DNA from 3 places in the Rhodopseudomonas boonkerdii genome. Region 2 is predicted to be linked to each of the others. Evidence: riboswitches for the same ligand, from Rfam matches in the RefSeq annotation. Region 2 holds a riboswitch; each other region holds the start of a gene.
What was found. Region 2 has a riboswitch for cobalamin ahead of E0H22_RS19035 (TonB-dependent receptor plug domain-containing protein). Riboswitches for the same ligand answer to the same signal wherever they lie in the genome.

Region 1 (5,325 bases), 1.5 Mb from region 2:
CAGTCCGGATTGATCCAGAGCTGGTCATCGGTGAGGCGCTGACGTGCGAGCGTGAGGAGTTCGGTCATCTCGCCGATCTCGGGCACGCGCGGGGAATGGATATCGTAAACGCCCGGTCCGATCTCGTTCGGATATTTGTAGCTCCTGAATGCATCGAGTAGCTCCATCTTCGAGCGTGACGTCTCGATCGATATGACGTCCGCATCCATGGCGCCGATGGCATCGATAATGTCGTTGAATTCTGAATAGCACATATGGGTGTGGACCTGGGTTTTGTCCTGTACGCCCGACGACGAGATACGGAAGCTATCCACGGCCCAGTCGAGATAGGTCTTCCACTGCGACTTGCGTAGCGGCAGGCCTTCGCGAAGTGCAGCTTCGTCGATCTGGATCATTCCGGCACCGGCTTCTTCGAGATCGATCACTTCGTCGCGGATGGCGAAGGCGATCTGTCGGCAGGCGACGCTACGTGGCACGTCGTCGCGGACGAACGACCAGTTGAGGATGGTTACCGGGCCGGTGAGCATCGCCTTCATCGGTTTCGCGGTCAGCGACTGTGCGTAGCGCCACCAGCCGACGGTCATCGATGTCGGGCGCGACACGTCGCCAAACAGGATCGGCGGGCGCACGTAGCGCGAACCGTAGGACTGCACCCAGGCGTGTTTGGTGAAGGCGAAGCCGGTAAGCTGTTCGCCGAAATACTGCACCATGTCGTTGCGCTCGAATTCACCGTGTACGAGCACATCGAGGCCGATCTCCTCTTGCCAGCGTATGGCCTCGGCCGTCTCGGCGCGCAGGAATTTCTCGTATGTATCCAGCGTGATGTCGCCGCGTGTGAAGGACGCGCGGGCATTGCGCACTGTCGCGGTCTGCGGAAACGAGCCGATGGTCGTGGTGGGAAAGCGCGGCAGGTCGAATGCCTTGCGCTGGATCTCCGCGCGCTGTGCGAAGGGAGATTGCCGGTTGTGACGGACGCTGGCCAAGCCTGACATTCGCCGAGCAACCGCATCGTTGTGAATCTTAGGCGACGTGTCGCGGGAAATCACCGCGCTGTCGGAGGCGGAGAGGGCATCGGCCACGCTGGCCCGTCCCTGTGACAACGCTTTGCCCAGGGTTGCCAGCTCGGCCATCTTCTGCACCGAGAAAGCGAGCCATGTCTTCACGTCCGGATCGAGATCGGTTTCGAGCGCGAGATCGATCGGCACGTGAAGCAGCGAACAGGACGGCGCGATCTGCACGCGGTGAGTGCCCATCTGCTTCACCACGGGTGTGATGCGGTCGAGCGTTCCGGACAGGTCGGTGCGCCAGACATTACGGCCGTCGACCACACCGAGCGAGAGCACGAGGTCAGGCCGGATGCGCGACGCGATCGGTGCGAGCTGGTCGGGACCGCGCTTGAGATCGATATGCAAGCCGGCGACCGGCAGTGCGAGTGCGGTGTCGAGATTGTCGCCGACCTCGCCGAAATAGGTGGCGAGCATGATCTTCAGTTCCGGCACTGCGGCGCTGATGCCAGCATAGGCACGCTTCAGCGCGTCACGGGTGGCCTCGTCGAGATCGAGCACGAGGCAGGGCTCGTCGATCTGCACCCAGTCGGCGCCGCGCTGCGCCAGCTCGCGCAGCAGTTCGACATAGACCGGAAGCAACCTGTCGAGCAGCGACAGCGGATCGAAGCCCGCATCATGGCTCTTGCCGAGTTTGAGAAACGTTACGGGGCCGACAAGGACAGGGCGGGTGTGATAGCCGAGCGCTTTCGCTTCCTCGAATTCCGCGATCGGCTTGCGCGACGACAGCGCGAAGGTCTGATCCTTGGAAAATTCCGGCACCATGTAGTGATAGTTGGTGTCGAACCACTTGGTCATTTCCTGCGCCACCACGCTTCGGCCGTGATGGGCGTGACCGCAGCTCGTATCATGCGCATCGCCCTGGGCGCCGCGCGCCATGGCAAAATAAGTGGCGAGCGGCACCGGGCCGGACTCCCAGCCATAGACGGCGGGGATGGCGCCGACCATCACGCTGGTGTCGAGCACCTGATCGTAAAGGGAAAAGTCGTTGGACGGGATGACCGTGATGCCGAGCGCATGCTGACGCGCCCAGTTGGCCGTGCGCAAGGCGGCGGCGGTCTGCAGCAGATCACGTTCGCTGGTTTTCCCGGCCCAGAAGCTTTCGAGGGCCAATTTCAACTCGCGCCGGGGACCGATCCGCGGCGTACCGAGCGTTGCAACAGGTAGTGAGGAAGAAGAGAGAGACATAACTTTAACCCCATGATTGGGGGCAAAGGCATGGCGGACGCAGGCATGATCTGCCGCGGGCTGCGGCAGCTGCTTGGCGACACACCGGGACACCCCGCCCGTGGACGTACATTTTGCCGGGGCAGGTCTCCTGGCTCGCGGGTCATAGCTGGCGTCCGGCCTTCCCGAAGCTTGCGCTTCAGTGACACTGATGGACGCTGGCTCACCGCTTACAGTTGCGGGGGCAGCGCCGGCATTGCGGTGGACCAATTTGGCTCACTGCGCACCGGCTTCCCTCTTAGCTCCAGGCTGCATGGCAACCCGGAGACCTCGACACCGTGACTTAAGGGGAGCGATCTCGTTTCGTCAATCTGTGGGCTGGGTGGTGGGCAGGGTGTCAATCGCCTATCGCGGCGGAAACGGTGGGCAGACGCCCGCGCGATCCGCGTCCTCATGTTCACGCATAAGCGGAAGCAGCCGAACTGAAGTATTTTTGAGCTTAATAGAACCGTGTCCCGAGCGCGCTGCAGCGCAGGCGATGCGGAGCATCGCCGACAACGCTGCTGCGCAGAACCGGGACCGTGCAAAGCTCCGCATTTGTGATGGTCCCGGCTCTGGATGCCTGCGAAGCTTCGCAGCGTGACTACCGGCTGGCTTCGGCGACGGATGAGGGCTGGGTCGGCGCTCCCTTGTCAGCCATGTTCGGCGGCAAACCGAGACCGCCACCGACCACACCGGCAAGGCCGGGAAAGCGACCATAGCTCTCGCAGGCCGTGTATTTCGGCGCACCGCCCATACGCGTTCGGATCGTTTCGATCGTCGGAAGCTGCGGTACGCCACCGAACGGCGTGGCGCCGGTCACCAGCAGTTTGGCGAAATCTGCGCCGAATTCCGCGGCAAGATCGTAGGCGTCGCCTTCGTTCGACATGCGGGCCTGGGTGAGCGAACTGGCGCCGCGGGCCCAGACCATGGCGGCCTTCTGCGCTCCTTCCGGTCCGATCGCCTCGGCCTCGACCGAGAGGCTGCCGAGCCCGACCGGCAGCCGCGGGACAGGCACAGGCACGCCGGGCAGAGCGATGGTCTTGGCAAGCTGCGCGACCCTGCTGGCGCCCGCCGCGGTGACGTCCGTCGGCGTCGCATGGGTGACGACGGCTTGCACGGTCAGGTCGGCTGGCTCCGCGGGCGCAACGATCGTGAACCGCTCCGCGAGCCGGTCGCACAGTTCGCGATTGATGGCATTGGCGACGAGACTGCGTTCGTCGTCCTTGAAGCCGCGATAGGCACGGGGCGCGAAACGCGTCTCTGCGATCTTGACGGTCCGCGCCGCCAGCACCTCGTCCTTGCTGACGCGAAGCAGGGACTTCGTGACCGTGCCATTTGAAGGAGTGAGGTTCGTATAGTCGCGCAGGGCGCCGGACATCTCCAGAGGCGCAGCCGCGCAGCCGGCCGTGAGCAGCGCCAAGGCTGCAACCCCTATCCATCTCACCGTCGTCCCCTCGATGAACTGCCGTGACAGGCTCCCCTGAACCATCATCGACTGTGCCGATGGTGTCGGGTGAAAAGGGGCGTAATTAGGGTCGGTAGTTTGCGCAATGTTACGGGGAGCTGTCAGCCGGGCGGTGATGGTGATCGTCGCGCTCAATTCACTTTACATACTCGTGCTCGCAGCCGTAGGCGGATGAGCGAAGCGTCATCCGCCAGCGATTTCATTGTTGAAACTCCGCGGCGGATGATGGCTGCGCCTCATCCGCCCTACGGTGGCACTACTTCAATGCATCCGACACCAGTTTGAATTTCTGGATGCGCTTTCCGGTGTCGACTTCGGCCGTATAGACATTTCCCTTCGCATCCACCGCCATGGCGTGAACCCAGTGGAATTGGCCGGCATTGCGGCCGCTGCGGCCGAATGAGCCGACGACTTTGCCGTCGTCGCGATTGATGATGCGGATTTCGTTGTTCTCGCCGTCTGCCGTCAGCAGCCAGCTCTGTTTCGGATCGGGCCAGACGGCGAGATCCCACACCGCGCCGTTGCCGAGGGTGGCCTTTTCGTAGAACCACTCCTTCACGAAGGTGCCGTCTTTCTTGAACACCTGCACGCGGTTGTTGATGCGGTCGCAGACATAGACGAGGCCATCGCTGGCGAGCTTGACGCAGTGCACGGGATTGCCAAACTGTTGCGACACCGGCGCGTTCGGATCGTAGGCGGCCTGCTTGTCGTCATTCGGCTTGTTGCCGTAGGCGCCCCAGTGCCGCTTGTAGGCGCCGGTGGTGGCATCGAACACGATGACGCGGCGGTTGCCGTAGCCATCGGCGACATAGATTTCGTCGGCGTCCTTGTCGATGGCGGTTTCGGCGGGCTTGCCGAGCTGGGTGGTGTCGTTGCTGCCCTTGCTCGGCGCGATCTTGCCGATCTGCATCACGAACTTGCCGTCGAGGGTGAATTTCAGGATCGCATTGTCGTTGGCCTCGTTGCCGCCGATCCAGACGAAGCCGTCGTCGCTGACCTCAATGCCATGCTCGCGGCCGACCCATTCATAACCTTCGCCAGATTCTTTAGAAGGTTGCCCGCCCCATGAGCGCAGCAGATTGCCCTCGGCATCGAATTCGAGCACAGGCGGTGCGGAGACGCAGCATTTCGAGCGCGGCGGATTGAGCGCGGCGCCTTTCTCGTCATCGGTGAGCGAGCGCGGCCGATGGATCAGCCAGATGTGGCCGTCCTTGTCGGTGGTGATGCCGCCGACCTGACCGAGGATCCAGTTGTTGGGGAGAGGCTTTGGCCAGGATGCTTCGACCTCGAAGCGGGGAATGTCGGCGGCGCGGGCGGAAAAAGCGGCGAGGGTGAGTGTTGCAGCAAGTGCGAACGTGCGCAGGCGTGGCGCCATGACGACCTCCCTAAGTGATGCGGGTTTGTCCCGCTTGGGGGAAGTGAAGGCGCGTGACGAAGAAGAGTCAATCTTTCGGGGTGATCATTTGCGCCATGCCTGTCATCGCCCGGCTTGACCGGGCGATCCAGTAGTCTCAGGTCTTACGGTGTGTACTGGGTCACCCGGTCAAGCCGGGTGATGACAGTTTGAGTCCGCGTCACGACGGCGGA
Region 2 (5,325 bases):
CGTGAGGCATCGACGGGATTGATGGGTTTCGCTCCGCTCTACCCATCCTACGGTCGCGATAAAATGTTCTCATTTCGTTCTTGACAAAATTCCCATCCCGTCCATTATCCCAGCCGTCTTGTTCGCGGGGGGCGCTCTCATGAGGCGTTCTTTGAGCGGGACAGGATGCGGAGCCCGCGGCCTGCCTCGCAAGCAGGACTCGGGAGGCCGGGGGTCACCGTCCCTCCCCATTACGAGGGGGAGCCGATAGGTCGGCTGCGACGGCACAGGCGAACGGCGGAGAAATCCGTCGGGATCAGCGGCTCGGAAACTTGCTGCGGCAAGGAGTAAGGGACGTGCCGGTGTGCGACAGAGCGGTCCTCCAGCCAAAAGTCCCGCGGTGGCACGCCGTCAGGCGTTGCGCGGCCGGCCAGCACTGGCGATCCAGTGCGAACCGATCGCGTCAGTCCCACCCCCACGCGCCTTGCGGCGTGCCGCCTCCCCTCATGTTTCGAGGGGAGACCTGCTCACACCTCGGACGCGCAAGCGCCGCGAGAATGCGAGCGCATGATTTCAGACATGACGGGGCTGTTTGACATGTTGATCAGCAACGACGCGCTGGGCGTAGGGCGGATGAGCGCAGCGTCATCCGCCGGCCGAGGGCGTAACCGAAACTCCGCGGCGGATTACGCCTTCGGCTCATCCGCCCTACGGCACTCTGAGGAGGGAAAAGAAACTACCTTTCATCACTCAACGGCGGCCGAAACGACAGCGGCTGTTCCGTCGCGCGCTGTCTCGCCCGTTCCACCGCCTCGGCGAAATCCTGCGCGTCGAACCACGGCAGATCGCGCATCGGCGCGTCAAGATCATCGCCCCAGATCTGCGAGACATCGATATCAAATTTCATGTTGTGCTTCTTGCTGACGGCCTGAACGCCGTAACCGGTGACGGCCCATTGCCGACCGAGCCAGAACACATCGCGATGTAGTACCACGCCCCTTACGCCCGCTTCCCCAAAACGTCGCCCGAAGACGACGGCAGCCTCATCTCCACCGGAGTGAGGCCTTTCGAATCCCACTGTTCGTCAACAACACGACGCCGCACGCATGAAACGACACGGCGACGTTAGATGCGACCGTCCTCATGCGGCGACGGCTGCTGCTGCGCCTTGTGCGCACGCTCGGCATCGGCCTTGTTTGCCTCGTGACGACCGATCAAGCAACCCGCAACGGCGCCGACCTTGCCATGTCCTGCGTAATGACCGGCGATGCCGCCGATGATCGCGCCTTTGATACATCCCTTTGCCTCAGCGGCTGCGGAGGAAAAGACCAGGCCCATTACGGCAGCGCATAGCAGCAATTTTTTCATCGGAAGTTCTCCACAGGCACGGCTACGGACAAGTAACAACCGCTCGCTTTGTTCCATCTGTCGAAATGCGCACTGCTCGCACTTGCGATGGGATTCGTGCCATAGATACCGGAAATCAAAAGGGACGAGACGCCAGATGCCAGCACCCAAGCCGCCTGCTTTCGAAACGCTGAGCCTGCATGCCGGCCAGCATCCCGATCCGGTCACCGGATCGCGCGCAGTGCCGATTCATCAAACCACGTCCTTCGTGTTTCAGGACACCGATCACGCGGCGGCCCTGTTCAACCTCGAACGCGCCGGCCATATCTATACCCGCATCTCCAATCCGACCATTGCGGTGCTGGAGGAACGCCTCGCTGCCTTGGAGAACGGTGTCGGCGCCGTATGCACCGCATCGGGCATGGCGGCGCTTCATCTCGCCATTGCGACGATCCTCGATGCCGGCGACCATATCGTGGCGTCGTCATCGCTCTATGGCGGCACCATCAACCTGCTGGCGCATACGCTGCCGCGCTTCGGCATCACCACGACATTCGTGAAGCCGCGCGATCTCGATGCGTTCAAGGCCGCGATCAAGCCGAACACCAAACTCGTGATCGGCGAGACCATCGGCAATCCCGGCCTCGAAGTGCTCGACATTCCCGCCGTCGCCGAGATCGCGCATGCCGCAAAGATCCCGCTGCTGATCGACAACACCTTTGCAACGCCGTTCCTGTCGCGCCCGATCGATCTCGGCGCCGATATCGTGATGAACTCCACGACGAAGTGGATCGGTGGTCATGGCGTTGCCATCGGCGGCGTCCTCGTCGATGGCGGCCGCTTCGACTGGCGCGCTTCCGGCAAATTCCCGCAACTCACCGAACCCTATGCCGGCTATCACGGCATCGTCTTCGACGAACAGTTCGGCACGGCCGCCTTCATCATGCGCGCGCGCACCGAAGGTTTGCGCGATTTCGGCGCCTGCCTCTCGCCGATCAATGCCTTCCAGCTGCTGCAGGGCGTCGAGACGCTCGGCATCCGCATGGAGCGCCACGTCGCCAATACGCGTGCCGTGCTCGCTGCGCTCACCGCGAACAAGGCCGTCGACTGGGTGCTGCATCCCTCGCTGGAGAACCACCCCGATCACGCGCTGGCAAAGAAGCTGCTGCCCCGCGGCGCCGGCTCGATCATCTCTTTCGGCATCAAGGGCGGACGTCCTGCGGGGCGCAAATTCATCGAGGCACTGAAGCTCACCAGCCATCTCGCCAATGTCGGCGACGCCAAGACGCTGGTGATCCATCCGGCTTCCACCACCCATCAGCAGATGGATGCCGAGCAACTGAAAGCCGCCGGCATCGGCGAAGAACTGATCCGGCTATCGGTCGGCATCGAGGCGGCGGAAGATATTTTGGACGATCTCGCGCAGGCGCTGCGCTTCTCGCAGAAGGGTTGAGCCGATGCAGATCACAGTCAACGGTCACGACATCTTCGTCGCCAATGGCGGACGCATGTTCGACCCGTCATTGCCGGTTGTGGTGCTGCTTCACGGCGCCGGCTTCGACAGTTCCACCTGGGCGCTGCATACGCGCTGGTTCGCCCATCATGGCTATGCCGTGCTCGCGCCCGATTTGCCCGGCCATGGCCGCAGCGGCGGCGAAGCGCTCACCAGCATCGGCGATCTCGCTGACTGGACTGCGGCGCTGATCGCTGCGGCCGGCGCTAAACAGGCGCGGCTGATCGGCCATTCCATGGGCTCGCTGATCGCGCTGGAAACCGCGGCACGTCATCCGGACAAAGTCACGCGCCTCGACCTGCTCGGCACCGCGGCGACGATGACCGTCGGCCCCGACCTGCTCAAGGACGCCGAAGCCAACCAGCATTCGGCCATCGACATGGTGTCGATCTGGGGCCTCGGCATGCGCGCCGAACTCGGCGGCAGCCTCGCGCCCGGCCTGTGGATGCATACCGGCGCTCAGCGCGTGCTGGAGGCGACCAAGCCCGGCGTGCTCTATGCCGATCTGAATGCCTGCAACACTTACCAGAATGCCCTCGCCGCCGCGGCCCAGGTCAAGGTTCCGGTGACGCTGATCCTCGGCGAGCGGGACATGATGACCCCGGCCAAGGCCGGCAAGGCGCTCGCTGCCGCGCTCTCCGATGCCCGCACGGTCATTCTGCCGGCGACCGGTCACATGATGATGGTCGAGCGTCCCGACGAGGTGCTCGCGGCATTGAAGAGCTAGAACCGATCAAAGCCGGTTGCGCAGCGTGGCGCGCTGTGCCAATCAGGTTCCGTCATCGGTGCCTCCGCGAGGAGGTGAAACGGGAATGCGGTGTGGGGAATCCGCCTTAGGGCGAACTTCCCCCGATGCCGCAGCTGCCCCCGCAACTGTAAGCAGTTCGTCCAGCTCCCTGACGCCACTGAGCATGCTCGGGAAGGCGGAGTTGGAAACCACTGCGAGCCAGGAGACCGGCCGAGGACATGTGTCAGCTCGTTCGACGGTGGGTCGGCGGTAAGGAATCTCATGTCTATCCGAATCAAGATCGCTGCAGGTAGTGCAGCGGTACTCGCTATGTCTGCACACCAGGCGCAGGCGCAATCCAGCACACAGCAACTGTCCGAGGTCGTCGTCACCGCTAGTCGCACGGCGGAGCCGCTGAACGCGACCGGCAGCGCCATCAACGTGATCTCGGGCGAAACCGTCGCGACCTCGAATCCCGGTTCGCTGGTCGACGCCCTGCGCAGCGTGCCTGGACTCGATATCTCCGAAAACGGCGGCCCCGGCGGCACCGCCAGTGTCCGCCTGCGCGGCGCCAATCCCGGCCAGACCCTGGTGATGATCGACGGCATCCGCGTCAACGATCCCACCGCGGCGAGCGGCGACTTCGAGTTCGCCATGTTCGCGCCCTCGTCCATCGATCGCATCGAGGTGCTGCGCGGCCCGCAAAGCGCACTCTACGGCTCCGACGCCATGGGCGGCGTGGTCAATATCATCACCAAGAAGGGTTCAGGCCCCGCACAATTCAACGTCCGCACCGAAGCCGGCAGCTATGGCACCGTGGTGACGCAGGGATCGGTCACGGGCACCAACGGTCCATGGTCCTATGCCTTTACCGGCGGCGGCCAGCACTCCAACGGATTCTCGCGCTACGGCTATCGCATTCCGTCCATCGAGGCGAAGTTTCCGAATCTCGAGAGCGATGGTTTGGACCGCATCGGCGGCTCCGCGCGGATCGGTTACGATGCCGGCGAAGGCATCAGGCTCGAAGCCGGCACCGTGCAATCCTTCACGCGCGCGGCCTATGATGCGGCGACGGGCGCATTCCCCGACACGCCGTCCTCGGCCGATCGTCTGCTGCAAACGATCTATGGTCGCGCCAGCATCGACTCGTTCGGGGGCGTGCTCACGCATAATGTGACGGTGTCGAATACCCATACCGAGCGCTCGTTCTATGATGTCAGCTACAGAACCAACATGCTGCCCCAGAACACCACGGCCAAAATATCCGATTACTGGGGCAACAGTCTCGGCGCCGAGTATCAGGCCAATCTGAAGCTCGGCAGCTTCGGCACGCTCATCTACGGTGCCAAGACCCAGAGCGAAACCGCGCAGACCTTCTCGACAAACGTCCTTCCGATCGCAGGCCTGATGACACCGCTGCTGGCGAAACAGCAGGACACCAACTCGGCCTTCGCATTGTGGTCGGTACCTGTCGGCGAGCGGCTGAACGTCACGCTCGGCGGACGGGTCGATGACGTGGTCAACGTCGCGCGCTTCGAAACATGGCGCGCGACCGCAGCCTACAACATCTCCGAAACCGGAACGAAACTTCGCGCCAGCGCCGGCACCGGCGCCAAGGCGCCGACGCTGTTCCAGCTCTATGACAGCACCTATGGCAACTTGAACCTGACGCCGGAAACGAGCTTCGGCTACGACGCCGGCATCAACCAGAGTCTGTTCAACGGCCGCCTCGTTCTGTCGGTGACCGGCTTTGCGAACG
Region 3 (5,325 bases), 2.8 Mb from region 2:
GATCCGACGATTGACTCGCAGATTGTTAAACTCAAGGCGTCCGGTGCCGATACGCTTATCATCGCCGCGACGCCGAAATTCGCCGCGCAGGCAATCCGAAAAGCTCATGAGATCAGCTGGAAGCCGCTCACGTTTCTCACCAACGTCTCGGTCTGGATTTCGACAGTGATGGAGCCAGCCGGCCTCGATGCCGGGATCGGCATTATCTCATCGGCCTATGTCAAGGATCCAATGGATCCGGCCTGGAAAGACGATCCGGGTGCGCAGGAATGGCGGGCTTTCATGGCCAAGTATATGCCGGACGGCGATGTCCGCGATCAGAATTTTGTCAACGGCTTCAACAACGGCATGGCGCTTGAACACGTGCTGAGGGCATGCGGTGATGATCTGAGTACTGAGAACATTCTCAAGCAGGCGTTCAATATCAAGAATCTCGAGCTATCGATGTTGCTGCCCGGCATCAAGATCAACACCAGCCCGGTCGATCATCTGCCGGTCGAGCAGATGCAGTTCATGCGCTTTACCGGCAAGCAGTGGGAGCGTTTTGGAGAGCTGCAGTCCGGAAACTAGCACAGAGGCTGCAAAGCTTGACGTCACTTCGCCGAAGTACGGCATGCCCAGTGGCTGTTGAAAATTACTGAACGGCAGAAGGCTGAACCGCGATTCGGTGTTGGAGCTGTCGGGTCTGCGTAGGTCTGCAGTGCCGCTCCTCGGCAAGTCGCGCTCGCGTCCAGATTCCGATCCGGACGCGAGCCGCAGCCGTAACGCTCGCCTCACCGAACTACGAAATGCGGTCAAAAGGCCGCGTTTTTCGTTTCCGGGTAATGCGGTTCACTTAAACCTTCCTCAAACTTCCACCGGCACTGTCGCCTGCGTATTTCACCCGTCGCGGGGACCTCATGACGACGCCGTTGCATCTGACGCCTCCCGGCCGCGGACAGGTTCCGCCGGCGCTGGTGACGATGTGCGCGGTTCTCGCGATCCTGCAGATCGTCTTCTTCCCGCTCTATTACGGGCGCGGCTGGATCTTCGAAGACAACGGGCTTGGCTCGCCAACCGACTTCGTGAATGTCTGGTCCGCAGGCCGGCTGGCGCTCGAAGGTCATCCGGCCTGGGCCTATGACTGGGACATTCAGAAGAAGATCCAGGTCGCCGTGCTTGGCCGGACCTATCCCGGCAATTTTGCCTGGCACTATCCGCCGCCCTTCCTGTTCATTGCGGCAATACTCGCGAAGCTGTCATATCCCGTCGCCTTCATCGGATGGGCGTGTGTCAGCGCCATTCCCTATCTCGTCGCCATGCGCGCGATCGTCGGTCGTCCGTTCGGGCTGTTGCTCGCGCTCGGATTCCCTGTCGTCTTCACCAATGTGCTGGTCGGACAGAACGGTTTTCTCACTGCGGCGCTGATCGGTGGCATGCTGGTGCTGCTGCCGACGCGGCCGGTCCTTGCCGGCATCTGCCTCGGCCTGCTCAGCTACAAGCCGCAGTACGGCGTGTTGTTTCCGCTGGTGTTGATCGCTGCCGCGCAGTGGCGTGTTTTCGTCCCTGCCGCCGTCACCACCATTGCGCTGGTTCTCCTGTCATGGCTCGCCTTCGGCACCGAGAGCTGGCAGGCCTTCTTCAAATGGATGCCGATGTTCTCACAGGCCTTTCTTGTCGAGGGACGCGCGCCATGGGGCAAGATGCAGAGCTTGTTCGCATTGGTGCGCTATTTCGACGGCAGCGAAACGCTGGCATGGACGCTGCACTGGATGCTCGTCGCCGCCGTCGCGGTGTCGCTGATCCGGCTTTGGCGCAGCAATGAACGTTATGAATGGAAGGCGGCAGCCCTGGCCGTCGGCGCGGTGCTGGCGACGCCCTATCTGTTTCTCTACGACGTGATGGTGCTCGCCATCGCCATCGGCTTCATCGTCCGGGTGGGCTTGTCGGAGGGCTTTCTCCGCCACGAATTGCCGGTGCTTGGCCTCGCGATCGTCCTGCTTGTCGCTTATCAGTTCTTGGGCGCGGCACCGACCGGACTGGGGGCGTCGCTCCTGGTCGGCTGCTTGATCGCCGCCCGCATTGGCAATTCGTATCGAGCCGGATCCGGGGATGCGAGACCCTTCGAATCGTCCGGGGTTGCCCACGGCACTGGCGGTCCCGGCTGATTTCTTCGTGTACGACGCCCTTGGCGGCTTGACACGTCATGGCGGCTCACACCAAATGTAGGCGTTACGGTCCATCCTGTCGCAAGACTTGGTGGCTAAGAGGGAAGCTGGTGCGTTCCAATGGGAGCAAGGCCGGCGCTGCCCCCGCAACTGTAAGCAGAGAGTTTGTTTCGACCGCGTCACTGGGGCTTTTGCCCCGGGAAGACCGAAGCAAGCCGTGACCTGCGAGCCAGGAGACCTGCCGTGACACCAGAAACGTCCATGGGCGGGGTGTCCCAGCGGTCGCTTGCAGGCTTTGCCGCGCGTTCGCCTGGCATGATGCACGCACCATCGGCCCCAGCCCCCACAGCTACATGCATCTCACGGGGTCCTGCCGATGCCTTCCATGTCCCACGCTCTCTCCAACGGCCACGATCCGGTCGTGCTCGCTTCTTTGTCTGCCGAATCCAATATCGTCCCCGCGCGCGAGCCGGCGATGCAGATCATCCGCCGCAACGGCACTGTCTCGCCCTTCGATGCGGGCAAGATTTCGGTGGCGATGACCAAGGCTTTCCTCGCCGTCGAGGGCAACACGGCGGCGGCGTCGCGCCGTGTCCATGAAGCGGTGGAGCAACTCACCGGCGAAGTCGTGGCCGCGCTGACGCGCAGGATCGGTGAGGGCCGCACCTTCCATATCGAAGATGTGCAGGACCAGGTCGAACTCGCACTGATGCGGAGCGAGCATCACAAGGTCGCGCGTGCCTATGTGCTGTACCGCGAGGAGCGCGCCCGCCGCCGGGCGGAGGAGACAGCTGTGCAGTCCGTCCCGGTACCGAACATGCCTGCGCTTCACGTTACGCTCGCCGACGGCAGCCGCGTGCTGCTGGACGCGGCGCGTATTGCGCTGATCGTGAACGAAGCCTGTAGCGGCCTCGACGGTGTCGATCCGGCGCCGGTGCTCGAGGAAACCAAGCGCAATCTGTACGACGGCATCACGCTCGACGAGCTTGCGTTGGCCGGCATTATGGCTGCGCGCACTCTGGTTGAGCAGGAGCCGAACTACACCTATGTGAGCGCGCGTCTGCTGCTCGACAAGCTGCGCACCGAAGTGCTGTCTTATGTGCATGGCGTGCGGAGCTCGGCCTCGCAAGCCGATATGAGCACGCGTTATGCCGAATATTTCGGCGCCTATGTGAAGGTCGGCATCGAAGCCGAGCTGCTCGATCCTGAACTCGCGCGCTTCGATCTCAAGAAGATTGCCGCGGCGCTGAAGCCGGAGCGCGATCTTCAGTTCCAGTTTCTCGGGCTGCAAACGCTCTACGATCGCTATTTCCTGCATGTACAGGGCCATCGCATCGAACTGCCGCAGGCTTTCTTCATGCGTGTCGCCATGGGCCTTGCGCTGCGCGAGATCGACCGCGAAGCGCGCGCGATCGAGTTCTATAATCTGCTCTCATCCTTCGATTTCATGGCATCTACGCCGACGCTGTTCAATTCCGGCACGCTGCGCCCGCAGCTGTCGTCCTGCTTTCTCACCACTGTCGCCGACGATCTCGATGGCATCTTCAAGTCGGTGAAGGACAATGCGCTGCTGGCGAAATATTCCGGCGGCCTTGGCAACGACTGGACCCGCGTGCGCGGTCTCGGCGCGCACATCAAGGGCACCAATGGCGAAAGCCAGGGTGTGGTGCCCTTCCTGAAGGTCGCCAACGACACGGCTATCGCCGTCAATCAGGGCGGCAAGCGCAAGGGCGCAGTCTGCGCCTATCTCGAAACCTGGCACATCGACATCGAGGAGTTCCTCGATCTGCGCAAAAACACCGGCGACGATCGCCGCCGCACCCACGACATGAACACCGCCAACTGGGTGCCCGACCTGTTCATGCAGCGCGTCGAGCAGGATGGCGACTGGACACTGTTTTCGCCGGACGAAACGCCGGACCTGCACGATCTCTACGGCAAGCCGTTTGCCGAATGCTACGCAGCCTACGAAGCCAAGGCCGCGCGCGGCGAGATGCGCGTGTTCAAGACGGTGCGGGCCACCGATCTGTGGCGGCGCATGCTCACCATGCTTTTCGAGACCGGCCATCCCTGGATCACATTCAAGGATCCCTGCAACCTGCGTTCGCCGCAGCAGCATGCGGGTGTCATCCACTCGTCGAATCTCTGCACCGAGATCACGCTGAACACATCGGACGAGGAAGTTGCCGTCTGCAATCTCGGCTCTGTCAATCTGCTGCATCACGTCACTGCGGAAGGCATCGATCATGCGCGCCTGCAACGCACGGTGACGACGGCGATGCGCATGCTCGACAATGTCATCGACATCAATTTCTACACTATCCCGGAAGCGCGCCGCTCCAACCTCAAGCATCGCCCGGTCGGTCTCGGCTTGATGGGCCATCAGGACGCGCTGCATACGCTCGGCCTCGCAATGGCGTCCGATGCCGCGGTGCAGTTCGCCGATACCAGCATGGAGGCGATCGCCTATCATGCGATTTCGGCATCGGTGGATCTCGCTGCCGAGCGCGGTCGCTATCCATCCTTCGACGGCTCGCTGTGGAGTCGTGGCATTCTGCCGATCGACTCGATCGAGCTGGTGGCCGAAGCACGCGGTGGCCTCGATATGGATCGTTCATCCACGCTCGACTGGAGCAGCCTGCGCGAACGCGTGAAGGCGATCGGCATGCGCAATTCAAACGTGATGGCGATCGCGCCGACGGCGACGATCTCCAATATTTGCGGCGTCGCGCAGTCGATCGAGCCCGCCTATCAGAACCTCTATGTGAAATCGAACATGTCGGGCGACTTCACGGTGGTGAACGCGTTCCTGGTGCGCGATCTCAAGAAGCGCGGGCTGTGGGACGAGGTGATGGTCTCGGACCTGAAATATTTCGACGGCAGCGTCGGATCCATCGACCGGGTGCCGGGCGATCTCAAGGCGCTCTATGCGACCTCGTTCGAGATCGACAGTGCGTGGCTGATCGAGGCCGCGGCGCGTCGCCAGAAGTGGATCGATCAGGCGCAGTCGCTCAATCTCTACATCGCCAGTCCGTCGGGCAAGAAGCTGGATCAGCTCTATCGCATGGCTTGGATCAAGGGCCTGAAGACGACCTACTATCTGCGCTCGCGCAGCGCGACCCATGTGGAGAAGTCGACGCTCAAGGGCACCGACGGCAAGCTGAACGCTGTGTCCGCA

Region 1: another riboswitch for cobalamin. It lies ahead of metE (5-methyltetrahydropteroyltriglutamate--homocysteine S-methyltransferase); the one in region 2 lies ahead of E0H22_RS19035 (TonB-dependent receptor plug domain-containing protein).
Region 3: another riboswitch for cobalamin. It lies ahead of E0H22_RS06400 (ribonucleoside-diphosphate reductase subunit alpha); the one in region 2 lies ahead of E0H22_RS19035 (TonB-dependent receptor plug domain-containing protein).

What each region holds. Positions count from the first base shown of each region.
Region 1 covers NZ_CP036537.1:2,622,646-2,627,970, forward strand. The annotation lists gene metE (5-methyltetrahydropteroyltriglutamate--homocysteine S-methyltransferase) at 1-2,252, opposite strand, end outside; cobalamin riboswitch at 2,356-2,579, opposite strand; gene E0H22_RS12165 (DUF3313 domain-containing protein) at 2,875-3,765, opposite strand; gene E0H22_RS12170 (NHL repeat-containing protein) at 3,995-5,113, opposite strand; gene E0H22_RS12175 (SDR family NAD(P)-dependent oxidoreductase) at 5,313-5,325, opposite strand, start outside.
Region 2 covers NZ_CP036537.1:4,124,948-4,130,272, forward strand. The annotation lists gene E0H22_RS19015 (hypothetical protein) at 716-886, opposite strand; gene E0H22_RS19020 (hypothetical protein) at 1,105-1,347, opposite strand; gene E0H22_RS19025 (O-acetylhomoserine aminocarboxypropyltransferase) at 1,484-2,779, shown strand; gene E0H22_RS19030 (alpha/beta fold hydrolase) at 2,784-3,566, shown strand; cobalamin riboswitch at 3,606-3,816, shown strand; gene E0H22_RS19035 (TonB-dependent receptor plug domain-containing protein) at 3,897-5,325, shown strand, end outside.
Region 3 covers NZ_CP036537.1:1,372,603-1,377,927, forward strand. The annotation lists gene E0H22_RS06390 (ABC transporter substrate-binding protein) at 1-570, shown strand, start outside; gene E0H22_RS06395 (glycosyltransferase family 87 protein) at 900-2,147, shown strand; cobalamin riboswitch at 2,198-2,407, shown strand; gene E0H22_RS06400 (ribonucleoside-diphosphate reductase subunit alpha) at 2,533-5,325, shown strand, end outside.